DNA from 3 places in the Paraburkholderia sp. OAS925 genome. Region 3 is predicted to be linked to each of the others. Evidence: riboswitches for the same ligand, from Rfam matches in the RefSeq annotation. Region 3 holds a riboswitch; each other region holds the start of a gene.
What was found. A riboswitch is a leader RNA that binds a small molecule or an ion and turns the genes downstream of it on or off. The one in region 3 is predicted to bind cobalamin.

Region 1 (9,517 bases), on a different contig from region 3:
ATCAGGTGTGGGATCAACCGTTGATGACGCTCAACGGCGAACACATGGTCAGCGACGTGATCGCGCTATGCGGCGGGCGCAACGTGTTCGCGGCGCTTCAACCGCTCGTGCCCACGGTGTCGACGGAAGCCGTGCTCGCCGCCAATCCCGAAGCGATCGTCACGGCCGCGCCCGGCGCGACGAAACCGGACACCGCGTTGCCGCAATTGAGCGCATGGCGCGCGTGGCCGCGTCTATCGGCGGTGGCGCACGACAACCTGTTCGCCATCGACGGTGATGTGATCAATCGGCCCACGCCGCGCATCGTGCAGGGCGCGACGCGGATGTGCGAGGACCTTGAACTCGCGCGCTCGCGCAGAAAGCAGAACGCGCAGTAACGCTCGATGCGGGAAGCGCGGCAAAGCGTGAACAAAGCATCAGCAAGCAAACATCGCCAAGCGCTCACGCATTCCACTTCACGAGCGACCACGGCTCGCCGTCACCGCCGCGGCGCAGCCAGACGATGGCGCCGGTTTCAAGCGACCATCGCAAGCAGCGTTCGAGCGGCACGTCGAGCGCCAGCGACGCAATCGCGCGCATGACGCCGGCATGCGTGACCACATACGCAGGCGAGAGCTCGCGCGTTTGCGCGTACGCGTCGAACCACGCACGCACTCGAACGACGAATTGCGCGACGCTTTCGCCGCCATGCGCTCGCGCGTGTTCAAAGTTCGAAGCCCAGTCGTCGAGCAATTCGCGATCGATCGAGTCCCAGCGGCGCTCTTCCCACGCGCCAAAATTCATTTCCTTCAGCCGGTCGTCGTGGCTCAGCACGCAGCCGAAATCGTTGGCCATTTCGACGGCGAGCGCCGAGCAGCGCGTCAACGGACTCGACATCACGACGCGCGGCGCGGGCACCTGCAAACCGGCAAGCCTGAGCGCAAGCGCGGCCGACGACACATCAGCCGCCTCGGCGAGCGCCACATCGCTGTGGCCGTAGCACACGCCCGCGTCGAGCGCGACTGCGGGGTGACGGATCAGAACGAGGTCCATGCGAGCCCCACCAGATAGATGCTCAGTTCAAAGATCTGCTGCGCGAAGCCGAGGCAATCGCCGGTATAGCCGCCGATGCGCCGCACGAAGTAGCGGCCCATCGCAAAGCGCAGCACTAGCAGCACGGCAAGCGTCGCGCCGGCAAAGCGCCAATCGGGCATGAGCAGTCCGTGCGGACCATCGGGCCACAGCAGCCACGGCAATCCGAACACCGCCGCGCACAGCAGCGCCATGCCACTCAGGCGTTGCGCGACCGGTTTTGCCTTGCCCTCCGCGCGCACGTAGTCGAGCGTCGCCAGATAGCTGATCGCGCATGCGCGGCTTGCCGCATGGGCCGCGATCATCAGACTGGCGGCGCGCATCGGCGGCAACGCGGCGAGCGTCTGCCACTTGAGCGCGAGCGCGATCACCAGCGCGATTGCGCCAAATGCGCCGATGCGCGAGTCATGCATGATGCGCAAAACATCGTCGCGCGCATAGGCGCCACCGAACGCATCGACGCAATCGGCGAGACCGTCCTCGTGAAATGCGCCGGTAACCAGCAACGTCGACGCCATCGACAGCAACACCGCGACGCCCGCCGGAAACACACGCAGCGCAGCGAGATAGACGAGCGCGCCGACGCCGCCGATCAGCGCGCCGACGAGCGGAAAGTAACGCGCCGCCGCATTCAGATAATGCGGTTCATAGCCGACCCATCGCGGCACGGGCACGCGCGTGAAATAGCCGAGCGCGGTGAAGAAGTAGCGCAATTCCGCCAGCGGGTTCATGGGTGCGTCGTCGCGTGCATGGGTTTGAAAAGCATGCCGAGGATCGCTCAGGCTTCGCGATTCGCGACGCCGGCCGATTCGAAGCTCGCCATCTCGTTGATGAACGCGCAGGCCGCGCGCAGCAGCGGCACGGCGAGCGCGGCACCCGTGCCTTCGCCGCAGCCGCATGTCGAGCGCGAGCAAGGGCGTGGCGCCGAAATGATCGAGCATACGCCGGTGCCCCGCTTCGTTCGACGCATGGGCGAACACGCAGTACTCGCGCACGTTCGGCGCAATGGCGTTTGCAACCAGCAGCGCCGAACTCGCAATGAAGCCGTCGACCAGAATCGTCATGCGCGCCTGCGCTGCCGCCAGATAGGCGCCCGCCATCATCGCGATTTCGAAGCCGCCGAAGGTGGCGAGCACATCGAGCGGATTGTGCCGATTGTGCCGATCGTGCGGATCATGCGAGGCACCGTGATGCGCGAGCGCCGCGGCCAGCACGTTGCGCTTTTTCGCGAGCCCCGCGTCGTCGAGACCGGTGCCGCGGCCCACGCACTCGTCGATCGGCACGCCGCACAAACGGCTCATCAGACACGCCGCCGCCGACGTGTTCGCAATGCCCATTTCGCCAAAGCCGATCACATTGCTGCCGAGCGCCGCGTGATGCCGCACGCGCGCGGCGCCGGCCTGCATTGCGGCGAGCGCCTGGTCACGCGTCATCGCCGGTTCGTGCGCGAAGTTGCGCGTGCCCGCTGCAATCGGAATGTCGATGAGGCCGTCTGTGTGCTGCAGCGGTGTTGCAATGCCGGCGTTCACGACTTCGAGTTCGACGGCGGCCACGCGGCTCAACGCATTGACCGCCGCGCCGCCCGCGAGAAAATTCGCGACCATCTGCGCGGTCACCGCTTGCGGATAAGGGCTGACGCCTTCGGCGGCAATGCCATGATCGCCGGCGAAGACGATCAACGCGGGTCGCTGTACGTTGGGACGCGTGCTGCGCTGGATCAAACCCATCTGACGCGCGAGCGTTTCAAGCTGGCCGAGACTGCCGGGCGGCTTCGTCTTCGTATCGATGATGTGCTGAAGCTCGGCGCGCAACGTCTCATCGAGCGGTTCAACTTCGGACAATGCGGACAAGCCTGGCGTGGAAGTCATGAGTTCGTGAAGATAGATGATGTTGTGGTCTGGCTACCGGCTTGCCGATGTGTCATGAACCGAAGACGATTCATGACGTGAACGCGGCGCGGGAATCAGTGCTTCGTGCTCGCCATCGCGGATCAGTATCAGCGGATAGCCGAATACGCGGCTCGTCAACGCGGGCGTCAGTACATCGTGGGCGGGACCCGCATAGGCAGCGCCCGCGCCGTCCAGAAGCAGCGCGTGCGTCGCAAACCGGCGCGCGAGATTCAGGTCGTGACAGGAAAACAGAACCGTGCGTCCCGGCTCGCGTGTCCATTCGCTTAGCGCTTCCAGGCACTCTATCTGATGATGCAAGTCCAGATGCGACAGCGGTTCATCGAGCAGCAACAGCGGCGCTTGCTGGCACAGCACCCCGGCGAGCGAGACACGCTGACGTTCGCCGCCTGAGAGCGACAGCACGTCGCGCGCGGCGAATTCGGTGAGGCCGAGCACATCGAGCGCGGCGTGCGCCGCCTCGCGATCGGCCTCGCGCTCCCAGCCCCAGCCGGTCAGATGCGGAAAGCGGTTGAGCATGACGATGTCGAGCACGCTTGCGCTGAAAGCGTCGGGCGCGCTTTGCGGCATCAACGCGCGACGTTGCGCAAGCTGTTGACCCTGCCAGTGCGCAAGCGGCACGCCGTCGAGTTCGACCTGTCCCGCCGACGGTTGCTTCAAGCCGGCTAACGTCGATAGAAGCGTCGTCTTGCCCGCGCCGTTCGGTCCAGCCACGCACCAGATCTCGCCGGGATAGAACGTATGCGTGAAGGCGTCGAGCAAGGTGCGTGCGCCCGCACGCAACGTCACGCGTTGCGCGCTGAGCGCGGGCTGAGCCTGGTTGGAGGTGTGATGGGAGGCGTGCATCATCGGCGGGCGCGCAGCAGCATCCACAGAAACACCGGCACGCCGATGATCGACGTAATCACGCCGACCGGCAATTGCGCCGGCGCGATCACGAGGCGTGCGATCAGGTCCGCGCCCATCACCGCGACGCCGCCGCCGAGCGCCGCGGCGGGCAGCAGCATGCGCTGGTCGTTGCCGAACGCGAGCCGCAGCACATGCGGCACGACGAGCCCGACGAAGCCGATGGTGCCCGCCGTCGTCACCGCTGCGGCCGCCGCGAGCGAGGCCGCGAGATAGACGCGCAAGCGCAGCGGCATCACCGCCACGCCGAGCGCTTCTGCGACGGCGTCGCCTCGCAAAAGCACGTTCAGACGCGGCGCAACCGGCACGATGACAACTACAACGACCACGAGCGCCGCAAGCGCCGTCCACGGCATCGCATTGCCGTTGAGGTCGCCGGTGAGCCAGAACAGCATGCCGCGCAGACGATTGTCGGGCGCGAGGTTCAGCAGCAACGTGATCAACGCGCCCCAACCCGCCGCGATGACCGCGCCGGTCAACAGCAAACGCGGCGACGTGTCCTGCGGCTCGCCGCGCCACAACTCGCGGCGCGCGAGACCGAGCACGAGCAGAATCGACACGAATGCGCCTGCGAACGCGGACGCATCGACGAGCCACCACGCGCTGCCGGCGATCATCGCGATCAGCGCGAAGCTCGCGGCCCCGCCCGATACGCCCAACACGTAGGGCTCCGCGAGCGGATTGCGCAACAGCACTTGCAAGAGCGCACCGGCCATTGCGAGCAATGCGCCGCACGCGAAACCGGCCAATGCGCGCGGCAAGCGCAGCGTGCGCACGATTTCGCCGGCGAGATCGTCGGAGGCGCTGGCAGAGCCGGACGCGGACGCCGACGCATGCAGCGGCGACAGCGCCTCGATCAAGCGCGCGGGCGCGAGCGAGACGCTGCCCAACGCGAGCGACGCCATCAGCACGACCAGCGCGGCGAGCGCGAGCACGAGCCAGATCGCGGCGGCGCGCTTCGCGGTCATCGCGTGCAATGCGGCGGGCAGGGAACCTGGATGACGGCTCATCGGCGCGCTCTCAACATGGCGCGCGCATCACTGCTGCTGCCAGCCGAGCGTGACATACGCACCGCGCCCCGGCGAGTTATACGAGTAGGCCGTTTCATAGTCCTTGTTCAACAGATTCTGGATTTGCGCGGCCACGTACCAGGCTTTCGTGATGTTGTAGCGCGCGGACAGATTCACGATGCCGTAGCCGCCGAGCTTGCCGCTGCTGTCCTCGCGCGGGCCGCTCACGATCCACTCGCCGCCCACGCGCCACCCCGCGATGCTGCGGTTCACCGTCAAGGACGCGAAGCGCCGCGCGCGCCGCACGAGGTCCACGTCGTTGTCGAGATCGACGGGATTTTGCAGCGTGACCGATGCGCGCACATCGGTCTTGCCCACATGTCCGCTCCACGATCCCTCGAGCCCCTGCACTTTTGCATGCCCCACGTTCTCCGCCAGATAGATGCCCGGCGTGACCTGCTGATAGTCGATCAGATTCGAATAACGCGTCTGGAAAGCACTCAAACGCATCACGCCCAACGCATTCGACGCGTACTGCAGCGCCGCTTCGAGCGAATGGCTGCGCTCGGGCTGAATCGACGGATTGCCGCTTAGCGGATAGTACAGATCGTCGAAGCTCGGCGCGCGAAACGAATCCGAATAGCTTGCGCTCAGCTTCCAATGCGGCGTGATGTCGAACCCATAGCCGAGATAGTAACTGTTCGCTCCGCCGAAATCGGAGTACTGGTCGCGCCGCACGTTGGCCTGGATTTGGTTGCGTCCGAAGCGCGCCGTGTAGCCCGCGAAGACGGAATCGACATGCCGCGTGGGCGCGGCGAACGTATCGGAGTCGAGGCTCTGATCGAGATGCTCGTAGCCCACGCGCAGTTTTTGCTGCGCGGCCAGCGCGAAATCGTTCTGCCACGTGTATTGCCGGTTGTCGGTATCGAAGCGTCCGTTGTAGAGGCCGTTGGTCTTCGATACGCTGCGGTCGTCGCCTTCGGACACGATGAAGTGCGTGGTCCACCAGTCGGTCAGCTTGCCGTTGGCGAACGCGGACACCTGCCGCACTTTCGTGTAGAGGTTGTTCAGATCGGTCGGCGCGCCGTACGCGTTGTCGTAGCTGTTGTTGCCGTTCGACTGCAGATAGCGGACGCCCGCGTCCCATTGGTCGTTGAACTTGTGGCGCAGCGACGCCGAAATGCTCTCGTTCAGATAGCCGTTCGCGTTCGGATTCGCGTTGGGCGCCTCGCTTGGATTCAGCGCTGAAAAGCCGTCGTCTTTCGAGCGCGCGAGCGAAATGCTGAAGGTCGTGCGGCCGTCTTTATCCAATGCGCCGTTCGCGCCCACCTGCTGCGTCTGCGTGTGATAGCTGCCGTAGCCCACAGAGAAATTGAAACGCGGCGGATGCGCGCCGCCGTCTTTCGTGAACACCTGTACCACGCCGCCGATCGCGCCCGAGCCGTATAACGCGGACACGTTGCCGTTCACGACCTCGACGTGATCGATCTGATCGAGCGGAATCTGCGCGATTTGCGCGGTGCCGAGACTCACGGAATCGACGCGCACGCCGTCGATGAGAATCAGCGATTGCGTCGACGACGCGCCGCGCAAATAAAGGCTCGCCGTCGAACCGGGCCCGCCTGTACGCGAGATTTGCGCGCCGGGCGCGAGTTGCAGCAGGCCGGGCAGATCCGTTGCGGTGGTGTCGGCCAGGTCCTGCTGATCGAATAGCGACGTCTGCGGGATCGTATCGGCAAGCGCTTGCGGTCCGCGCTCGGCGGTCACCACGACGGGCGATAAAACAGTGGACGATGCAGTGGACGAAGCGGTGGACGAAGCGTCGGCGTTTGCAGGCGCGGCGGCCTGCGCATGCGCGAGATGGGGCAGCCCGGCAAAAGCGAGCAGCACCGCGCGGGCGATGGGGGACAGCATGAAGTGAGATTTCCCGTGGATGGCGTGCGCGGCCCGCTTCCCCGCAGGCCGTCGCGTAACGAGGCGCGTGCGCTTTTGACAATTCGCGCCGCGCGCCCCTCCCTCTGGCCGGTATCCGGGCTAACGACTTTCGATCCCGCCTTCCCACGCGTGACGCGCAGTGGCACACTCGCGAGTTGAACCGGAACACGCGATGGGGATCGAACTGCAAAAGCGCGAACTGCTGTTCGAAATACGATTCGTACCGCAGCACTGAACTGCGATGAACTGCAGCGAATGCGACGAACTGCAATGCACGCGAAATGCGGTCGCTTACCGTTGCGGGGGCAGCGCAGGTTGGCGCGTTCGGGTAGAACGGCGCGGCCTGCTTCCCGTTTAACTGCGCGCACAATGAAATGCGCGCGGGCACCAGAGTGCGGCCAGTGTATGAGCGCCCTCTGAGTCAGTCAAGAACGCGGGCCGCGAGAGCGATTCATTCGGACAGGGTCGAGCTATTGTCCGACGCGATCTCCGGCACGCGCGTAGTTTCTCTTCTTCAGTCGAAAAAAGGCTGCAAAAAGCGGGGTTGTTACGTCTCGAAACGAGACAAATGTCGGAACGTGCGACATTCCGCGCTAAAATGCGATGTCTTTAGAGGACGCAGCACATGCTCACCGAACTCGAAACACTTTCACAGAATATCGGCAAGCTGATCGCGATCAGCCAGCGCCACAATGAAGCGCGCCTCGCGCTCGAAGAGCAACTCGCGCAGTCGCGCGCCGAAGCCGAAGCTACGCGCACGGAACTTGCGCTGCTGCGCGAGGAACGCGACGCACTGCAAGCGGAGCGCGACGCGCTGTCGGCCAAGATCGACGACGCGCAGGTGCGTCTGAACGCGATCCTCGAAAAATTGCCGCGTGCGCGTGCGCACAACGAGCCGGACAACCAGCTCGATCTGCTCGAGCCCGCTCCGCACGAGGTCGAAACAGAGAGCGACGCCACTCGCCACGGAGAAAATGCATGACGACCAAGCAGATCGAAGTATCGATTCTCGGCGTGCCCTATCGCCTCGCCTGCTCGCCGGAAACGGAAGGCGCGCTGCTTGAAGCAGTCGCGCGAGTCGACGCCGAAATGTCGAAGATCCGCAATAACAGCAACGTGCGCGGCACGGATCGCATTGCAGTCATGGCTGCGCTGTCGCTGGCATCCGAACTGCTTAAGCTGCAAACAAGCGTGCGTCACGGAGAAGCATTTCCCGCTGAAGAAATCCGGCGTACAATGCATCAAATGAACGAGCAACTGGGTACTGTCATCGAGCAGTACAGCGTGCAGTAAGTTGCAAGTAGCATGTTGAGAGCAGTGCGGCCGGTGCTGATACCGGCTGCGGATTCAAACGGAAAGTAAGCAGGCAAGGTTCGTGAAGCATGCACGAACTGCGCGAGGCGAACAGGTCCCCAACGTTTGAGTCAATCGTTTCAGTGTCATCGGTTTTGCTTCATCGGTTTAGCTTCCCTGCCTGGTTCGCCAAGGTCATATATTCCTTGAACCAATGCCATGTGCACGGTTGCGGAAATTTGTAGCACGGGCGTGCGCGTCACTCTGTCTGATGTACCCGAAGTGCTGCTAACTGCGACCAATTCTGAACCCCCGGTTCAGGATGCCGGCCTAGCGGCTAAGGCGGGGACCTTATTTGGAACGGCATCGGACTTGCGTCCGGTGCCGTTTTTGTTTGGGCGCCGTGCTTCTTCAAACCCCTAACGTTCAATTCGATTCATGCGCTACTGGCTAATGAAGTCCGAACCGGACGAAGCAAGCATCGACCATCTCGCCAACGCCGCGCACCGCACGCTGCCGTGGACGGGCGTGCGCAACTATCAGGCTCGCAACTTCATGCGCGATGGCATGCAGATCGGCGACGGCGTGCTGTTCTATCACTCGAGCTGCCCCGAGCCGGGCATCGCGGGGCTTGCTGAAGTTGCGTCCACGGCCTATCCGGACCCCACGCAGTTCGATAGCAAGAGCCCGTATTACGACCCGAAGTCGTCGCAGGAAACGCCGCGCTGGCTGCTCGTCGACGTCGTGTTCAAGAAGAAGATTCCGTTGATTCCGCTCGCGGCCTTGCGCGAGCATGAAGAACTGAAGGACATGCGCGTGCTCGCGAGAGGCAACCGTCTGTCGATCACGCCAGTGACCGAAGCGGAGTGGCGCTTCATCACGACGCGGCTCGTTTGACGTCGCGCGGCCCACGTTGCCGCAACGCTGCAGCAACGTTGAAGCAAAGTTAAATTAGGGAACCAAGCTCAGGTTACGAGCGCCTAACGGACTCGCAAACGGCTTCGGCAAGCGTCGTGCCGTTGCGTCGCGCTCGCCTCGTCGCGCGCAACCCTGTTCAAGCATGGAGTCCAATAATGACGAAACACACCGCACGTGCACTCGCTTTCGCGCTGGTCTGCGCGGCGCCCGCTGCACTCGCGCTCACGCCCGCCGTTGCGCGCGCGCAGAGCGTCGTGCCCTATCAACCGGCCGGCGTGCTGTCGCTGAATGCACAAGCGAGCGCGGACGTACCGCAAGACGTGGTCGACATCACGCTCTTTTACGAGCAGGAAGCGAGCGATCCGTCGGCGCTCACGTCAACGCTGAATCAGCGTGCCGATTCCGCGTTGCAAAAAGCAAAGGGTGTGAGCGGCGTGACCGCGCGCACCGGTTCGTTCTCGATTTATCCGTCGACCG
Region 2 (9,517 bases), 290 kb from region 3:
GCCTTGTAGAACAGAATCGCGGCAACGGGCGCGGCATGCCGCCAGCGCGCCTGCCAGTCGGCGATAGTCGGCGTATCGCATGCGGGATGGTAGAGCGACGCGGCAGGCAACGCGCGCGGCGGCGCCGGTTCGCGTCCCCATCCTAAAGCGCGATGCGCGATGCAGCGCAGGAACGCCTCGGCGTTTTGCGGCCCGCCTTCGCGCAGATAGCGCCACAGTTGATGGCATAGATCCGCATCGGCGGTACTACGTGCGAGCAGGTTCGGATCTTCCTGGAGATCGCCGGAAAACATCGCGAGCGTCTGCTGTTTGCGCTCCGCAAGCGCGACCACCTGCTCGATGCCGTATGGCCAGTACGCCTCGCCGCCAAGATGATCGACCACGACGACGCGCGCATGTTGCAACACGTCTTCGACGTAAAAGTCCACGGAGGCAGGCTGCCGCAGATACGTGACATTCGCGAGGCGCACGCTCGGAAAGCCGTCGCCGAGACGGGGAAACACGCTCGCGAGCAACGACAGCGTCGTATCCGCGGAACTCAGAATGACGATGTCCGCGGGCCGCTGATCAATGCGGATCACGCCTTGCGTATCGTCGACGAAACCGCCCGGCGTGGTGCGCAGCAGATGCATGTGTCTATACCTGCTTACGTCTGTTGCGCGGCGACAGCGGCTGCGACGCCGAGCGCGGCGTCGAACGCGCGTTGCAGCGCAGCCTGGTCGAGGTCTTCACCGATCAGCACGAAGCGGCTTTCGGCGCCTTCGCCTAGTTCTTCCAGTTCACCTTGCTGCCAGCGTCGATCGAAATAACTATCGAAGCGCCGGCCCACGCCTTGAACGACGAGCCGCATCGGCGCGCCCGGCAACGCCGCGAAACCCTTCACGCGATAAATCGTGTTGTTTTCCACGAGTCCTTGCAGCGCGGCGATCACCGCTTCACGCGACTGTGCCTTTGCATTCACGACCACCGAATCGAACTCATCGTGATGATGATTGGCGTCGTCGGCCGAACCGTGGTGATCGTGGCGCAAGTGAATCGTTTCCTCCGACGCCGCTTCAAGCCCGAACAACGCATGCAGATCGAGCTCGCCTTTATGCGCGCGCACGATCTTCACCTGCGGCGGAATTTCGGCGCGAATCACGGCTTCGACCGCGTTCTGGCCTGCTTCGTCGAGCAGATCGGTCTTGTTCAGAATCACCAGATCCGCAGCCGACAACTGATCCTCGAACAATTCGTGCAGCGGCGACTCATGGTCGAGATTCGGATCGGCCTTGCGTTGCGCGTCGACGGCAAGCGGGTTTTCGGCGAATTGGCCGCTTGCCGCAGCGGGTCCATCGACGAGGGTAATCACCGCATCCACCGTGAAACTGTTCTTGATCTGCGGCCAGTTGAACGCCTGCACGAGCGGCTTCGGCAACGCGAGCCCCGACGTTTCGATCAGCACATGGTCGATCTGCTCGCGGCGCTCGACGAGCTTTTCCATCACCGGAAAGAACTCTTCCTGGACCGTGCAGCACAGGCAACCGTTCGCCAGTTCATACAATTGGCCTTCGGTCTCGACGCCGTTTTCATCGCAACCAATGCCGCAACCTTTGAGGATTTCGCCGTCTATGCCGAGCTCGCCGAACTCGTTGACGATCACCGCAATGCGCTTGCCGCCCGCATTCCGAAGAATGTGCCGCAGCAACGTGGTCTTGCCGCTGCCGAGAAAGCCCGTGACGATGGTGACGGGAATCTTGCGCATCTGAACTTGCATGGTGAGTCCATCCGTGAGAGTTGCATCTGCTGGCCGGCCGAATCACACGCTTTCGCGCATGACGTCGCATCGCAAAACGCGGGAACGCACGACGGCCTTGCCGCTACACCAGGGAAACGCAGAATACGGGTATGAGGTCATGAGCGCAGCGCCGCTTCCCCGCGGCGTTCGCCCTTCGTGTTCCGGCCGGTATCCGGGCTGGCGAAAGCGCCGCTTCCCCTTCCCGGACGAGTGATTTCTCGCCCAGTGGTGATATGCCGACGCGGCCTTGCGCGTGGACATCGAAGCCGGCTCCGCGGCGCCATGCAAACCGCCATGACGTCGCTTTTCGCTTACCGTTGCGGGGGCAGCACAGGTTGACCCGATCCATGCGAGGCGGGCGCCCTGTTTCCCGTTTAACTGCATGCGCACGAGCGCGCACACGAGCACCAGAAGTGCGTGCGAGTGTAGGCCGCGCGCCTTGCGCCGTCAAGAAAACGCAAGCCCGGCGCGCTTATCGGACGGGCTTGCCGTGTGCTATCGTATGCGCGCGTCTGGTGCCCGCACATGCGCTCGCGTGTGCAGTTAAACGGGAAACAGGCAGCGCGCTTGCGCTCAACCTGTGCTGTCCCCGCAACGGTAAGCGACCGGCGGCGCGATTATTTTTTGCGCCGCACATGCGTTTTCAGTGCCACTGTCCAGCACATTCGAATGAATGTGGGCGGGAAGGCAAAGCGCGTGAGGCCGCCAGCCCGGATACCGGCCAGACGCGGAGGCGGCCGTGCGTTCTCAACGTCACGCCGCCGGCCGCCGGAATCCGCGAGGGACGGATGTGAAGGCGCTCAAGCACGACTTAGGGAAGCGGTCTGCAATCCGCGTTTGCTGTCGTGCGCGAATGCACAGTTTCGAATGACTTCAATCTCCATCACATTGCGTGTATGTCGACGCTGCGCGATTGCATGTGCGCCGACGCGGCGCATGCCGCGATGAAACGCGCATGGCTGATCGGCGCAGGCCCCGGCGACGTCGAACTGATGACGCTGAAGGCAACCCGCGCGCTCGCGCAAGCCGACGTGATACTCGTCGACGATCTGGTGAACCCCGACGTGCTGCAATTTGCGCGCGCCGATGCGTGCATCGTGTATGTCGGCAAGCGCGGCGGTCATCCGTCGACGCCGCAACACGGCATCGTCGAACAAATGCTCGCGCATCTGAACGAAGGGCGCAGCGTCGCGCGACTCAAAGGCGGCGATCCCTTCGTGTTCGGCAGAGGCGGCGAAGAGCAACAGGCACTGCATGCCGCGGGCGTCGATGTCGAAATCGTCAGCGGCATCACGGCCGGCATTGCGGCGCCGGCGGCCATCGGCATTCCGGTCACGCACCGCGATCATGCGCAAGGCGTCGTGTTCGTGACCGGCCACGGCGCGGGCACGAGCGAGCCGGATTGGGCCGCGCTCGCCGCCACGCGCATGACGCTCGTCATCTATATGGGCATGCGGCGGCTAAACGACATCGTCGGCGCGTTGCTGGCAGCGGGCATGTCGGCACAGACTCCGTGTGCCGCGATCGAATCCGCAACGCGCCCCGAGCAGCGGCATGCGCTCGCGACACTCGGTGATTTCGCCGATGCCGTCGCGCGCGCGGGACTCGGCTCGCCCGCAATCGTGGTGATCGGCGGCGTGGCGTCGCTGGCGAAGGATGTCCGATGAAAACGCTTAGCGTGGGCATCGGTTGCCGCTTGCAGACGTCGGCGGAAGAAATCGAAAACGCTGTGCGCGCAGCGCTCGGCTCGCATGCGTTCGAAGACATCGCGGCCGTCGCCTCGATCGAGACAAAAGCGCAAGAACCCGGCTTGCTCGCGTTCTGCGCGCGCCACGGGTTGCCGCTGCAATTCTTCACTCGTGCGCAGATCGCCGCGCTGCATGTCGCCGAGCCCTCGGCGGCCGCGCGCGAGCATCTCGGCGTCGACGGCGTCTGCGAACCTTGTGCGTTGCTTGGCGCGTCGATCCACGCTGCTGCTCAAACGCCCTATCTCGTCGCTCGCAAAACCGTCCACGCGGACGTCACCGTGGCGATTGCATCGACCGAACACGCGCTGCCGCGCAGCGCCACCTTCACTGACCAGGACCTTCCATGAAGACCGATCCCGAATCGCATCAACGCATGACCGAACGCCGGCGCGAAGGCCACGAAAAGAAGCAGGCCAACGCGACCGTCGAAAAGGGTCTGCTGATCGTCAACACCGGCACCGGCAAAGGCAAGACGACCGCTGCGTTCGGCATGGCCGTGCGCGTGCTCGGCCACGGCATGCGTCTTGGCGTCGTGCAGTTCATCAAGGGCGCGCTGCATACGTCGGAGCGCGACTTTCTCGGCGCCATCGCCAACTGCGATTTCGTCACGATGGGCGACGGCTACACCTGGAACACGCAGAACCGCGACGCCGACATCGCGACCGCGCGCAAGGGCTGGGACGAAGCGCGCCGGATGATCGAAAGCGGCGACTATCAGATGGTGATCCTCGACGAGCTGAACACCGTGCTCAAGTACGAGTACCTGCCGCTCGACGAAGTGCTGTCCGTGATCGCCGCGCGTCCAGAGATGCTTCATGTGGTCGTGACGGGCCGTCATGCGCCCGAGGCGCTGATCGAAGCCGCCGACCTCGTCACCGAAATGCGCATCGTCAAGCATCCGTATCGCGAGCAAGGCGTGAAAGCGCAGCGCGGCGTGGAGTTCTGAACGTGCCCGCCTGCCCCGCGCTCTTCATCAGCGCGCCCGCGTCGGGCCAGGGCAAGACCACGATCACCGCGGGTCTTGCGCGCTACCATCGGCGGCTCGGGCGGCGCGTGCGTGTCTTCAAGACCGGGCCCGACTTTCTCGATCCGATGATTCTGGCGCACGCGAGCGGCGCGCCGGTGTTGTCGCTCGATCTGTGGATGGTCGGTCAGGACGCGTGCCGCAATCTGCTTGCCGAGGCGGCGGCCGAAGCCGATCTGATCCTGATCGAAGGCGTGATGGGTCTGTTCGACGGCACACCGAGCAGCGCCGATCTCGCGAGCGCTTTCGGGGTGCCCGTGCTCGCCGTCATTTCTGCGAAGGCGATGGCGCAGACCTTCGGCGCGGTCGCGTTCGGGCTCGCGAATTTCAGGCCGCACGTGCCGTTTCATGGCGTGCTCGCTAACCGCGTCGGCTCGGCGCGTCACGCGCAGATGCTGCAAGAAGCGTTGCCACCGACGCTGCGCTGGTGCGGCCACCTCGCAGCAAGCGATGAAATCGAATTGCCCGACCGTCACCTCGGCTTGCATCAAGCGGCCGAAATCGACGACCTCGACGCGCGCCTCGAACGCGCCGCCGATGCGCTCGCCGATACGGCGTTAGCCGACCTGCCGCCCGCCGTCGAATTCGGCGCGCCCACGCCGCTGGCGCTGCCGCCGCTTCTGCAAGGCAAGGAGATCGCCATTGCGCGCGACGCAGCGTTCTCGTTCATCTATCCGGCCAACGTCACGCTGCTGGAAGCACTCGGCGCGCGCGTGCAATACTTCTCGCCGCTCGCCGACGAGCCGTTGCCCGCGGGCACGGACGCTGTGTATCTGCCCGGCGGCTACCCCGAACTGCACGCGGCGGCGCTCGCCGCCAACATGCGCAGCGCCGCTGCGGTCCGCGCGCATGTGGCAAACGGCAAACCGCTCGTCGCCGAATGCGGCGGCATGCTGTATCTGCTCGATCGACTCACCGACACGCAAGGCGTCAGCACGCCGATGCTCGGCCTGCTGCCCGGCCACGCGACGATGCAAACGCGTTTCACCGCGCTCGGCATGCAGCAGATCGACAGCCTGCATGGCGTGATGACCGGTCACACGTTTCACTACTCGAAGGTGAGCACCGCGTTAGTGCCGCTGCGCTCGGCCACGCGGCCTCAAGGCGATGCGCCCGGCGAGGCGCTATATCGCGCCGGCTCCATCGTCGCAACTTATATGCACGCTTACTGGCCCTCCAACCCGGCTTTCGCGGCCGCTCTCTTCAATGGCCAAGCCTTTTAACGACGCCGACCGCGATGCGGTCTATCGCGCGATCCACGAACGCCGCGACATGCGCCATTTCGTGCGCGATCCCGTCGATGCCGCCGTGTTGCAGCGTCTCCTCGACGCCGCGCATCACGCGCCGAGCGTCGGCTTCATGCAGCCGTGGCGGATCGCGCGCATCACCGATCCCGCGTTGCGCGCCGCGCTGCATGCAACCGTCGAAAGCGAACGGCTTGCCACCGCCGACGCGCTCGGCAAACGCCGCGAAGAGTTCATGAAGCTGAAAGTGGAAGGCATGCTGGAATGCGGCGAGCTGCTCGTGATGGCGCTGATGGACGGCCGCGAGCGGCACGTTTTCGGCCGACGCACGTTGCCGGAGATGGATCTCGCGTCAGTCGCGTGCGCGATCCAGAACATGTGGCTCGCCGCGCGCGCGGAAGGCCTCGGCATGGGCTGGGTGTCGCTCTTCGACGTCGATGCGGTACGCCGGCTTCTGCATATGCCCGAAGGCGCGCGGCCGGTCGCGATACTGTGTCTTGGGCACGTCGACCGGTTCTATAGCGAGCCGATGCTGCAGACCGAGCGTTGGGCGGATCGCATGCCGCTCGCCGATTGTGTGTTCGAAAACCGCTGGCCTGAGAACCTCTAAGCGCAGCAGCGGCGTTACTTTTCAAGCGGCTCGACGGACACGACATCCGGCACGCCGCGCGCTTTATCCATGCGCAATTTGACGCGCCAGTCGGCCGGTGCGTCGAAGGGAAATTGAGCCAGCGCGCTTTTGATCAGCGACGGCGTCGCGCGCAGCGGATCGGCGTCGCGATCCGTGCTGGCCGCGCTCACTTTGTAGATCTCGCGTCCGCTCGCGCGCTCGAAAAAACGCAGCGTCAGCGTATGCCTATACGCACGTGCCCCGAACAGCGAGAACGGTGCGCCGCTCTGCGGACCGCAATCGCCGGCCGTGCAGTCGCTGCGATCCACGCCGATTTCGGCGGGACGCGTTTCGTATCCGACTGACAGCACGTAGTGCGCGGGACGGTCAGCGGTATCGGCAAAGCCCTGCTTCGCCAGCTCGTCTCGCAGTTGGGTTTCGATCTGCGCGTGGTCGCTCTGCGCACCCTGCGCGCCCTGCGTCGGCATGCGCGCGAAGCTATAGGTCCGCTCGCCTGGCAGTGCAGTTGCAGGCGTGGCGGTATGCACGTCGGCGTGCATGCCGGTGCAGCCGGCGAGAGTCGCCGCCGTGAGCAGCGCGCCGATAAGGATCGCATTCAGCCCTTTCACCGCTTTCACCGCTTTCACCGTTCTCTCCTCGCTTCGATAGGTTGCGTGCTCACACGCCATGAAGAGGCCTCGTGGGCAACTCCGATTGTTCGTCGTCCAGTGCCGGCAGGCGGATCGTTACCGCCGTGCCGCGGCCAGGCGCGCTCACGACCTCGACATCGCCGCCGTGGCGGGTGACGACTGTCTTCACGAAGGCCATGCCGAGCCCCGCGCCGCCCACGTCGGGCCGCTCGGTTTCATGGAATCGCCTGAAGCGCTCGAACAAGCCGGCCTGCTGTTCCTCTGGAATGCCATAACCCTCGTCGCGGATCGTGCACGACACGCCGGCAGACTTCACATACGACAGCTCGCAGGCGATGCGCGTATCCGATGGACTATATTTGACCGCGTTGTTGAGGATGTTGACGAGCGCGCGCGTCATCAGCGAACGGTCCGCGCAGATCCAGTGGCCGTCGTTGTCGTTCTCGTCGCGGCCGCTGCGGCCTGTCGCGCTGTCCGTTCCCGTATCGAGCGCGATGCGCTTCGCGTGCGCCTGCGGCCAGACTTCGTCGCTCGCGTCGATCATCAGCTCGGCGAGATTCACCGGCTCCAGCATGTAGGTTTGCGATTCGGCGCGCGCGAGCTGCACGAAGTCATCGGCGAGCGTCAGCGCGCGTTGCGCATAACGTTCGATGCGCTCGAGCACGCCGCGCGCGAGCGCCGGCGTCTCGCGTGCGCGCTCCATTTCGACGAGCGCGAGAATCGACGCCTGCGGCGAACGCATGTCGTGCGACAGCAGCCGCAGCGCGTCTTCGCGTTGACGCTCGGCTGCGTGCAGCGCCGACACGTCGACGAGACCCGCGATCCAGCCGGTCGTCTCGCCTTGCGCGTTGGTGCAGTTTGCATAGCGCAGCAGATGATCGCGTTCGTCGGCGTCTCGCACCTCGACGCCCTGCGCCATCAGCGCGGCGAATTCGCTGCGCGCGGGATCGAGCAGCGCGGGCCAGTGTGCGCGCGCGAAGAGCGTTTGGTCGGCGTCCGACGCCGCGCCGCTGTCGATCGCTTTGACGAGCGTCAGCCCGCCGAGCACGGCCTGCATCGCGCGTCCTTCCGGCATGGGCGCGCCGAGCCGCGCGAAATGCGCCTTGGCGGCATGATTGGCGATCAGCACGATGCCGCGCACGTCGCTGACGAGAATCGGCTCCGGCACGCTGTTCAGGCTGTCCCACACGAAGCGCTTCATGTCCTGCACGCGTTGCGCGGCTTGCGCCATCAGCGCCATATGCTGCTCCAGCACGTCGCCGCCGAATTCGCGGCGGCGTTGCGGCGTCTGCGGAGTCTGCGGCAGCAGATGCGGTTCGTCGGCGAGGCGCTGCAGTTCCTTGCGCAGATAGGCCATCGTCATTTCCAGGCGCCGCCAGTTCCAGATCGGATAAACGACGACCACGCCGATGATCGCCGGCACCGGCGACAGCCACAGCCGCGCGCCGTAGAGCAGCACGGCGCTGCCCGTCAGCGCGATCACGCACAGCGCGCCCGTGAGCAGCAACGAGCGGCGCGGCGACAACACCAGGAAACCGGCCAGCAATGCGGCAAGCGAGACCAGCGACACCGCGAACAGCAACCATCGCGCGGCCGGCAGGACCTGGCGACCGGTCAGCAGCGTATCGAGCACGTTCGCATGAATGTAGACGCCGGGCAGCGGCCCCAACTCGCCGGACACCGGCGTCGCGAACCGGTCGTAAAGGCCCGATGCGGTCACGCCGATTACGACGATGCGGCCACGCAGTTTATCCACGGGGACGTCGCCGGCAAGCACGCTCGCGAAGCTCAGCTTCGCATAGCGCTGCGCGTTGCGGCTGAATGGGATGAGGAAGCGGCCGTCGGTGGATGCGTCTTGGTTTGCGTCTTGGTTTGCGTCTTGGTTTGCGTCGGGGTTTGCGTCGGGGTTTGCGTCGGGGTTTGCGTCGTTGCTTGCGTCGCCGCGCGCTGCGCTCGCCTGGTTCATCGGCTGCGGATTCAGCACAAACGCGCCCCGCTGCGCCGCCCTTGCGACCGTCACCATCAATTGCGGCCAGCGCGCGTCGGCGTCGCCTTCGAACTGGGCGACGCTGCGCACGATGCCGTCGCTGTCCACCTCGAGGTTGATATGCCCGAGGCCGGCCGCGGCGCGCGCAAGCGGCGCGACCGGCTCGACGACCACGCGCGGCGCGTCGCGCCCCGCATCTTCGAGCAGCACCGGCAGATAAGTCGGGACTCAGCGCGATCGCGCGGGCAAGCGCGGCGTCGTCGGCATTGGGTTCTGTGAAGAGCACGTCGTAGACGACGGCGGCAGGCTTCGCTCTCGCGATCTGCTCGAGCAGCTTTGCATGAACGCTGCGCGGCCACGGCCAGCGACCGAGTTCCGCGACGCTTTCATTGTCGATTTCAAGCACGACGATGTCGGGCAGCACCGGTTGCGCGCGCCAGCTCAGCAAGTGGTCGTACACCAGGTGATCGACGCTCG
Region 3 (9,517 bases):
CGCGTGATGCCTTGCGCGACCATGCCGGCGTCGCAGAGAATCGGCGCACCTTGCGCGAGCGCGAGACGCCCCTCCGTGCCGGCATTCGGCGAGAACGCGAGATCGCCGATCACGTCGACCATCCCGCACGCGTGGATCACGCGCACCGCGAGCTTTTCGAGGTCGGCGGGGATGCGCGACAGATCGGCTTCGGCGCGGATCGTTGCGAAGGATTGGCGATAGATCTCCTGACCGTCGCGAATGTAATCAAGCATCGGTATCACTCATTTGAGTCGGGCATTCTGGTCGTGCGCCCTGGGCGTGCGTCTGTCCGGCTTGGGCGAGTTGCGCGAGGGTGTCGGCGGCTTGTGCGATCGTCAGTCGGCGCGCGACGCATTCGCCGAAACCCGGCTGTGCGTCGCGCCGGTAAAGATCGTAGAGGCCGGGCGCCGCGGCAAGCAGCGTGAACGGCGCGCAATGCGCGGCGGCGCAGGAGCGCGGGCAGCCGCTCAGGTGTACGTCGACGCCCGCGGGCAGGCGCTTCGCGAGCGCGAGCGCGTCGGCTTTGGTATCCGCGAGACTTTTTGCACAGCCGGTGGAACCGGCGCACGCGATGAGGCGTGAAGCGGGGTCGTTGCGATCGCATGCAAAGCCCAGCGTTTTTAGCGCGGCAAGCACGGCGGGCACGGCATGTGTGGCGATGTCGGGCAGTAGAACGCTTTGCCACGGCGTGATGCGTAGCGCGCCGTTCGCGTGTTGCCGCGCCAGCGAAGCGAGGCCATGCAGCGCGGTTGCGTCGATGCGGCCGAGCAGCGGTTGACCGCCGACGTGCCACGTTCCCGCGATACGCTGCGCGTGAGCGCCGACGCGCAGCGTGGCATCGGCGGGCGTGCTGCGCTGCCACTCGGCGAGCGCTGCGTCGCGTGCCAACGGGAAATCGACGTAGGTTTGCGCGTGTCGCAGGATTGCGTCGGCGGAATGTTCGGCGAGCAGCTGACGCATGCGGGTCGTGTCGGAGTCGGCGGCGAGATCGAGAAACGTATGCAGCAGCGCCCGCACCAGCGCCGGAACTTGCGACGGCAGCACGGCGGCGAGTGCGCCTGCATCAATCGTCGCCGAATTCGTCGCAGCAACCGGTGGACAACCGGCGAGGCCGAACACGAAGCGGATCTCGCCGGAACCATCCTGCGATGCCGCGAGCCACACGTCATGCGGATGATCGAGCCGCGCAAGACGCTCGCCGCCGTCGACGAGCAGTGCGAATTTCGGCGACAGCGCCGCAAAACGCGCGTCGCTTTGCAAGAGCGCGAGCAAAGTCGTGCAAAGCGGCCTTGTGTCGAAAAGCGCGGAGGGGTCGCGCCCTGCGGCAGGGCTGATCATCACGTTGCGGATGTCGTCGGCGGCTGAAGCGGTGAGGGCGGCGGAAGACCTGGTGTCGGCTTTTTCTTCAGAAGAAGTAGAAGCCTCCGCCAAAGGCCCAAGCCCCGCATCGACCAACGCCGCAATCAACGCCGCTTCCTCGCCGCCACGAACGCCGCGCAGTTGCAGATTCGCGCGGTTCGTCAACTCGATCACGCCCGCCGCGTGCCGCGTGCTCGCATCCGCGATTGCGTGGGCCTGAGCCGCGCTCAGTTCGCCGCCCGGCAGCTTGATCCGGCAGATGCCGCCGTCGCGCGCGGCGACGATCCGCAGGAGCCCCGGACACGCCGAGGGCCGCAGCGCGAAAGCCGCGTCAGGCAATACAGTGGAGGAGGGAGAAGCTCGATTCAAGACGGACACCGCGGTTAGCGTCGCGCGACGGCCCGAGCAAGCGATAAAGCGGCTTGGCTGCGGCATCGGTACACCCCGCCCGATGTTGGCTGGCACGAACAGTCTCGCCGGCAGGTCTCCTGGCTCGCAGGTCGTCGTCCGCCGCGGCCTTCCCGGTCGAACCAGTGGCGCTTAGCGCAGGCGGACTCGCTGCATACAGTTGCGGGGGCAGCCGCAGCGGCGATGGTTTCCCCGCTGTGTTCCCTCTTAGGCCCCGAAGGGCACCGGCGGCTGTATTATGCCTTTTTTCGGATAGCACAACGAGGCTGGACGCTTTGACCGGCGTGGCGCAGCGCATTGTTTTGAGAGACATCATGAGGAAGGATGCATGCCGGCGTGGCTGACGGTAGTGGGCATCGGCGACGACGGCTTCGCCGGTTTGGGACGGCCCGCGCGGCGTGCGTTGCTGGAGGCGTCGGCGATTTACGGCGGCGAGCGTCATCTGTCGATGCTGCCGGCGCGGCTCGCCGCGCGCCGCGCCGCGTGGCCGCGTCCGTTCGATCTCGCGCCGTTGCTCGCCGAGCGCGGCCGCTCCGTCTGCGTGCTGGCGAGCGGCGATCCGATGCTGTTCGGCGTCGGCGCGACGCTGGCCAGGCAGTTGCCGGCCGACGAGTTGCGCGTGCTGCCCGCACCTTCGTCGTTATCGCTGGCCGCCGCCCGGCTTGGCTGGCCGTTGCAGGATGCGGCCGTCGTGTCGCTGGTCGGCCGGCCGCTGCCGACGCTGAATGCGCATCTGCGTGACGGCGCGCGCGTGTTCGTGCTGAGCGCGGACGGCGGCACGCCCGCGGCGCTCGCCGCGCTGCTGAACGCGCGCGGCTTCGGCGCGACGCGCATGACCGTGCTCGAACATCTCGGCGGCGACGCGGAGCGGCGCATCGACGGCCGCGCGGATCAGTGGTCCGCGCGCGACGTTGCCGCGCTGAACCTGATCGCGCTCGAATGCCGCGCGACGGATGGCGCGCCGCGTCTGCCGCTCACTTGCGGCTTGCCCGATGACGCGTTTCGCCACGATGGCCAGTTGACCAAACGCGATGTGCGCGCGATCACGCTCGCGCGCCTCGCCCCGACGCCCGGCGAATTGCTGTGGGACGTGGGCGCGGGCAGCGGCTCGATCGGCATCGAATGGATGCGCGCGCATCCGGCTTGCCGCGCGATTGCCATTGAAGCGCACGCGGAGCGGCAGCGCTTTATCGAACACAATCGCGACGCGTTGGGCGTGCCGGGTCTGCAACTCGTCGCGGGCCGCGCGCCTGAAGCACTCGACGGGCTGCCGACGCCGGATGCGGTGTTCATCGGCGGCGGCGTGACGGTGCCGGGTGTACTCGACGCGTGCTGGGCGAGTCTGCGCGACGGCGGCCGGCTGGTCGCCAACGCCGTGACGTTGCAAGGCGAGGCGGCGCTTGCCGCATGGCGCGAACAGCATGGCGGCACGCTGACGCGCATTGCGCTTGCCGATGCACAACCGCTCGGCGGATTCGATACGTGGCGGCAGGCGCTGCCGATCACCTTGCTCGATGTGGTGAAGTCTTCAAGCGCCGAGCGCGCTGCAAGTCGCCCACAGAGCCCGAACGCTCCGCCTGACCGCGATGCGCGACGAGACCGCCGAACAACCCGCGCCGCTGCGCAGCGGCTACACGACAGGCAGTTGCGCCACCGCGACGTCGCTGGCGGCGGCGCGTCTGCTGCTCGCGGGCGTGGTCAGCGACATCGCCGAAATCGTGTTGCCGAAGGGCCAGCATGTGCCGATGCCGCTCGTGTTCTGCCGCCTGACCGACGACGGCGCCGAGGCCGGCACGATCAAGGACGCCGGCGACGATCCCGACGTCACGCACGGCGCCGTGGTGTTCGCGCGCGTGCGCCTCGTCGCGGAAGCGGGCGTGGTGTTTCGCGCCGGACCGGGCGTGGGCACCGTCACGCGCGCCGGACTGACGCTCGCGGTCGGCGAGCCCGCGATCAACCCCGTGCCGCGTCAGATGATGACCGCGCACCTCGCCGAACTCGCCGCCGAGCACGGCTATCGCGGCGGCTTCGAAGTGACGATCGGCGTCGAGGGCGGCGAAGCGCTCGCGCTCAAGACGATGAACCCGCGGCTCGGCATTCTCGGCGGGCTGTCGATTCTGGGCACGACCGGCATCGTGCGCCCGTTCTCGTGCTCGGCGTATATCGCGTCGATTCATCAAGGCATCGACGTCGCGCGCGCGAACGGCTATACGCATGTCGCCGCCTGCACCGGCAACGCGAGCGAAGACGCGATGCGCGCGCATTACGGCTTGCCCGACATCGCGTTGATCGAAATGGGCGATTTCGTCGGCGCGGTGCTCAAGCATATGAAGCGCGCGCCGGTCGAGCGGCTGAGCATTTGCGGCGGCTTCGGCAAGCTGAGCAAGCTCGCGGCGGGCCACCTCGATCTGCATAGCCGCAACTCGAGCATCGACCTCGAACGGCTCGCCGCATGGGCCGCCGAACACGGCGCGAACGACGCGTTGCAGGCCGCGATTCGCGCGGCCAACACGAGTCAGCAGGCCGTCGCGCTCGCGCATGCGCAACAGGTGCCGCTCGCCGACATCGTCTGCGAACATGCGCTTCGCGTGGCGCGCGAGATCGTGCCGCCGCAGGTGAGCGTCGAGACATTCGCGATCGACCGCCAGGGCAATCTGATCGGAGCGGCGCGATGACGCGGGTTCTGCTGCTCGGCGGCACCGGCGACGCGTTGCGCATCGCGCGGCAGCTTGCTGCGCACGACGTCTACAGTCTTGCCGGACTCGGCAAGGTGCCCGACGATCTGTGCTGCGCAGTGCGCGTGGGCGGCTTCGGCGGCAGTGAAGGGATGCAGCGCTATATCGAACAGGAAGCGATCGGCCTCGTGATCGACGCGACGCATCCGTACGCGGCGCAAATTAGCTCGAACGCGGCGCAGGCGGCCAGGTCCGCGCGCGTGCCGTGCTGGGCGCTGCGCCGGCCCGCCTGGCAGCCGCAAGCCGGCGACGACTGGCGCATGGTCGCTGACTGGGACGAACTCACGGCGGCGCTGGCGCCATTCGCGCGGCCGCTCTTCACGCTTGGACGCGAACCGCTCGCGCATCTCGACGAGATTCCCGCGCATCAGTTCTGGTTCGTGCGCTGTCTGGACTCGCACGCCGATACCGCACGCGCCCGCGTACTCGCAGCGCGCGGACCGTTCACGCTGGAAGGCGAACGCGCGCTGTTCGCGCTGCAACGCTTCGACGTGCTCGTCAGCAAGAATAGCGGCGGCAGCGCGACCGAGGCGAAGCTCGAAGTCGCACGCGAGCGCCGCTTGCCGGTTGTGATGCTGCGCCGGCCGTCATTGCCCGCGGTGGATCGCGAGTTTGACAGCGCCGCCAGTTTGCTCGAAGCGCTGCCTCGGTCGCACTGAATGGTCTGCATCAATCATGGAGCTTTGAATGACGGTGTTTTTTATCGGCGCGGGTCCTGGGGACCCCGAACTAATCACGGTGAAAGGGCAGCGCCTCGTGCGTCGTTGTCCGGTGATTCTGTATGCGGGTTCGCTGGTGCCGGCTGCGGTGCTGGAAGGACATTCGGCGGTCGAGGTCGTCAACACCGCCGAGCTCGATCTCGATCAGATCGTGGCCTTGCTGAAACGCGCACACGATAAAGGCCAGGACGTGGCGCGCGTGCATTCGGGCGATCCGTCGTTGTATGGCGCGATCGGCGAACAGATTCGCAGACTGCGCGAACTCGCGATTCCCTACGAGATCGTGCCGGGCGTGACGGCGACCGCTGCCAGCGCGGCCGCGCTCGGTTGCGAGCTGACGTTGCCCGGCGTTTCGCAGACGCTCATTCTCACGCGCTACGCGACGAAAACCGCGATGCCCGAAGGCGAGCAACTTGCCGATCTCGCGCGGCATCGTGCGACGATGGCGATTCACCTGGGCGTGCGGCACCTTGCGCGTATCGTCGACGAATTGCGGCCGCATTACGGCGGCGCGTGTCCGATCGCGGTGATCTATCGCGCGAGCTGGCCGGACGAAGAGAAGATCACCGGCACGCTCGACGATATTCTCGGCAAGGTGCAGTCGACGCAGATCGAGCGCACCGCGTTGATTCTGGTCGGCGACGTGCTGGCGGCGGAAGGGTTTGCTGATTCGACGCTGTACGCGAAGGGCTGACGCGTTGCGCATGGGCGGCGCGAAGCGGCGGCGTTGGCTTGCCGTCGCGCAGCTCGCATCGCAAAGCTTCAATCTTTCAGCGGCGCCAGCGCCTCCAGCGGCATCTTTTTCTCCGCGCCGATGTGGATCGCCGGCACCAGCGTCAGCAGCACGACCACAAAAATCGCAATCGCGAAGATCGACATGAACGTGAGGTGCAGCGATTGATGCAGCACCATGCGGATCGCGTCGCCGCCGCCGAAATTCGCCGCCTGATTTTGCAGCAGGCTTTTCAGTTGATCGGACCTGACGGCGGCGCTGCCTCCCGAATGACTCAGCCCGAAGTTGAGCACCGCGCCGAACAGCGTCGCGCCGAGCGTGCTGCCGAGATTACGCGAGAACAGGTTCGACGCCGTGGCGCTGCCGCGCTCCTCCATCTTGACGATTTCCTGGATCAGGATGAGGCAACTGACGCTCGACGTGCCCATGCCGAAGCCCATGATGAGCGAGCCGAACGCGGCGACGAGCGGCGAGCCGCCCGGCGCGAGAAACAGCAGCAGCACCGCGCCGACCGGAATGAACGCACTGCCGGCGATCAGCATGCGCCGCAGGCCGATGCGGTGAAACACCTTGGCAGCGAGCGTCGCGCCGACGGGCCAGCCGACCATCATCATCGTCAGTGCAAGGCCGGCGATCACGGGCGAGCGGTTCAGCACGCCTTGCACGTACATCGGCAGGAACGTGGTCGAGCCCATCAGGATCATGCCGGAGAGCAAGGTCGCTCCGTTGCACGCGGCAATCGGGCGGCGGCTCCACAGTGCGAACGAGATCATCGGCTCCCTGGCGCGGCGCTCCTGCAGCACGAACAGCAGCAGGCACACGACGAACGCCGCGCCGGCCATCGACGCATGCGCGAGGTCGTCGTCGCCCGCGTAGGTGAGCGCCGTCATCAACGCGGCGATGGCGGCCATGAAGAGCGCTGCGCCCGCGAAGTCGATGGAAGGGCGCGCGTGCCGCTCACCCTCGCGCAGGAACGCGATGAAGCCCGCAGCCGACGCGAGGCCGATCGGCACGTTCATCCAGAAGATCCACGCCCACGACATGTTGTGAATGATGAAGCCGCCGACCATCGGCCCGACGACTGCCGAAATCGCCCACACGCTCGCGAGATAACCTTGCACCTTGCCGCGTTCGCGCGCCGGATACAGGTCCGCGACGATGGTCAGCGTGACCGGCTGGATCGCGCCCGCGCCGACGCCCTGAATCAGCCGGAATGCGATCATGGCCGGCATCGACCACGCGAAGCCCGCGAGCACGGAGCCGATCAGAAAGATCGCGATGCCCGCCAGCATGATCGGCTTGCGGCCGTAGAGATCGGCCAGCTTGCCGAACACGACGGTCATCGCCGTTTGAGCGAGCAGGAACGACGAGAAGACCCAGCTATACAGATGCAGATCGCCGAGTTGTGCGACGATCTGCGGCATGGCGGTGGATACGATGGTGGCTTCGATGGCGACCATCGCCATCGAAGCCATGACGGCGGCAATGACCAAAGGACGCGACGATTGCGGATGGCGGGACATGGGGCGAAGTTGGTATCAGAATAGTGGGTGCGTCTGCCGGGCGGTGCCTGGCTGATGCATGATGCACGGTCGGCGCTATGACGTCGGCGTGGCCGTTCGAGCGGCCGAAAGCGAGTATGCACCTTGCAGGGAATCTTCGCAGCGTAGTGCTGCAGTGAAGCGGTGCGTGCCGTCATGGCACAAGGCTTGCGACTCCCGCAATTCTTTCGACACATGGAGGATCATTATGAGGATCGAATTCACCGGACGCCGTGAAGTGGTGGCGGCTGCGCGCGTCGCCTTCGAAGCCAATGTCGACGGAAAGGACGTCTGGTGCAGCGTATCGCTCGACGCGCTCAACGACCATTTCGGCAACGGCGGGCCGTCGGCGCACGATCTCGTGGGCACGTTCGAGGCGAACCGCGCGCAGATCGAAAACGCCACCAAGCGGGTGCTCGAAAAAAACGGCGGGCAATCGGTGGAACTCGAAACGCGCGATTTCGACAAGACGGGGCCGTGAGGTCGTTGTAGCTGGGCCGGCAATGCGCCGGCTTTGACGGCGCGACGACGCGGCAAGGACACGCCGGGTCGCACTGGCGCGGCGTGTTGCGCGGCGGCCTCGGCGGCGCATGCCCATCGCGTGGCAACGCGGCAACGCGGCAACGCGGTATAGTCGCGCGAATCCGTAGCGGCTGTGCGCTGCGCGCCGCGCAACTTCGAACCTTCGACTATCGGAGAGAACATCTTGCAGGAAATCATCGAGGGCTTGATCCGCTTTCAACGCGACGTGTTTCCGCAGCAAAGCGCTTTGTTCAAGCGCCTGTCCGCCGCGCAAAGCCCGAGCGCGCTGTTCGTGACGTGCTCGGACAGCCGCGTGGTGCCCGAACTGCTGACGCAGTCGGAACCCGGCGCGCTGTTCGTGATTCGCAACGCGGGCAATATCGTGCCGTCGTATGGTCCCGAGCCGGGCGGCGTGTCGGCGACCGTCGAATATGCCGTGGCGGTGCTCGGCGTACGCGACATCGTGATATGCGGCCACTCGAATTGCGGCGCGATGACGGCGATCTCGAGCAACACGAACCTCGAACATCTGCCGGCGGTGGCCGGCTGGCTGCGTCACGCCGATGCCGCGAAGGCGATCAATGCGTCGCGCACCTATGAGTCGGCGGCGGAACGTCTCGACGCGCTGGTCAAGGACAACGTGGTGGCCCAACTGGCTAATATCCGCACGCATCCGTCGGTGGCGGTCGGGCTCGCGAACAAGACGCTGCAACTGCATGGCTGGCTCTTCCAGATTGAAAGCGGCGTGATGCTTGCACTCGACGGCCGCAGCGGTAAGTTTGTGCCCTTGCTCGAGAATCCGGACGTTTTTGCCGTGTGATTGGGCGGGGGATGCGGGCGGGGGCTTGCGCGCGCGCAGGCGTGCCTACTCCCGTGGCCCGTTGTAGCAGCGAAATGCCAGGCTGATACGCGGCCCGACGCGCTCGCCGAGCTTTGGAATGCCGTGGTCGTGCGTGAACTGCGACGCGTAGCTCATCACCAGACAGCTACCCGGCTCGAGGTCGACATGCACCGCGCGGCCGGGGCCTTTCTTCGGGCGGATCGTCATGCGACGGGCAGCGCCGAGCGATACGATCGCGATCGGCTCGCCGCGCACGAGGTTCGCCGTCTTGTCGCTGTGCGGCGCGACGCTGTCGTGTTCGTCGCGATACAGGTTCAGACCCACGCGGTTAAACGGCGCGCCGACGAGCGAGCGCACCGCTTCGAACGCCTCGCCAAGCGGCGCCGGCAAGTCCGCCGATTCGCGCAGGAACGTGGCGATAAGCCGAGGCACGGCCACCTCGCGCTCGTACATCATCCGCTGATGGCTGCTCCAGCCGATGTTCTTCAGCGCCTCGCCGAACCACTGCTGCGCGAGCGCAAGCGGGACCAGGTCGGGCAGATAACGCATTCCGCCTTCGTTGTCGCTAAACAGGGTAACGGGCTCGGGGGCAAACAGGCCTTGCTGGGACACCATGATTCAACGCCGGGCGCGCAGGC

Region 1: linked by a shared signal. The riboswitch ahead of ABIE53_RS06040 (TonB-dependent receptor domain-containing protein) and the one ahead of cobG (precorrin-3B synthase) in region 3 are both predicted to bind cobalamin.
Region 2: linked by a shared signal. The riboswitch ahead of cobA (uroporphyrinogen-III C-methyltransferase) and the one ahead of cobG (precorrin-3B synthase) in region 3 are both predicted to bind cobalamin.

Annotation. Positions count from the first base shown of each region.
Region 1 is NZ_JBEUNO010000001.1:1,386,946-1,396,462, reverse strand. Features, by position in the region: gene ABIE53_RS06070 (cobalamin-binding protein) at 1-377, shown strand, start outside; gene cobC (alpha-ribazole phosphatase) at 442-1,032, opposite strand; gene ABIE53_RS06060 (adenosylcobinamide-GDP ribazoletransferase) at 1,017-1,802, opposite strand; partial or broken gene cobT (nicotinate-nucleotide--dimethylbenzimidazole phosphoribosyltransferase) at 1,850-2,939, opposite strand; gene ABIE53_RS06050 (ABC transporter ATP-binding protein) at 2,973-3,827, opposite strand; gene ABIE53_RS06045 (FecCD family ABC transporter permease) at 3,824-4,894, opposite strand; gene ABIE53_RS06040 (TonB-dependent receptor domain-containing protein) at 4,922-6,808, opposite strand; cobalamin riboswitch at 6,898-7,236, opposite strand; gene ABIE53_RS06035 (hypothetical protein) at 7,455-7,811, shown strand; gene ABIE53_RS06030 (cell division protein ZapA) at 7,808-8,122, shown strand; RNA gene ssrS (6S RNA) at 8,294-8,475, shown strand; gene ABIE53_RS06020 (EVE domain-containing protein) at 8,561-9,019, shown strand; gene ABIE53_RS06015 (SIMPL domain-containing protein) at 9,196-9,517, shown strand, end outside.
Region 2 is NZ_JBEUNO010000002.1:2,540,100-2,549,616, forward strand. Features, by position in the region: gene cobN (cobaltochelatase subunit CobN) at 1-632, opposite strand, end outside; gene cobW (cobalamin biosynthesis protein CobW) at 647-1,756, opposite strand; cobalamin riboswitch at 1,924-2,204, opposite strand; cobalamin riboswitch at 2,274-2,517, shown strand; gene cobA (uroporphyrinogen-III C-methyltransferase) at 2,722-3,444, shown strand; gene ABIE53_RS30095 (cobalamin biosynthesis protein) at 3,441-3,872, shown strand; gene cobO (cob(I)yrinic acid a,c-diamide adenosyltransferase) at 3,869-4,471, shown strand; gene ABIE53_RS30105 (cobyrinic acid a,c-diamide synthase CobB) at 4,474-5,772, shown strand; gene bluB (5,6-dimethylbenzimidazole synthase) at 5,756-6,403, shown strand; gene ABIE53_RS30115 (DUF4136 domain-containing protein) at 6,418-7,092, opposite strand; partial or broken gene ABIE53_RS30120 (CHASE2 domain-containing protein) at 7,082-9,517, opposite strand, start outside.
Region 3 is NZ_JBEUNO010000002.1:2,254,162-2,263,678, forward strand. Features, by position in the region: gene ABIE53_RS28860 (precorrin-8X methylmutase) at 1-254, opposite strand, end outside; gene cobG (precorrin-3B synthase) at 247-1,758, opposite strand; cobalamin riboswitch at 1,842-2,032, opposite strand; partial or broken gene cbiE (precorrin-6y C5,15-methyltransferase (decarboxylating) subunit CbiE) at 2,117-3,334, shown strand; gene ABIE53_RS28875 (cobalt-precorrin-5B (C(1))-methyltransferase) at 3,375-4,463, shown strand; gene ABIE53_RS28880 (cobalt-precorrin-6A reductase) at 4,460-5,182, shown strand; gene cobM (precorrin-4 C(11)-methyltransferase) at 5,211-5,936, shown strand; gene ABIE53_RS28890 (MDR family MFS transporter) at 6,005-7,498, opposite strand; gene ABIE53_RS28895 (DUF1488 family protein) at 7,725-7,997, shown strand; gene ABIE53_RS28900 (carbonic anhydrase) at 8,223-8,858, shown strand; gene ABIE53_RS28905 (alpha-ketoglutarate-dependent dioxygenase AlkB) at 8,904-9,494, opposite strand.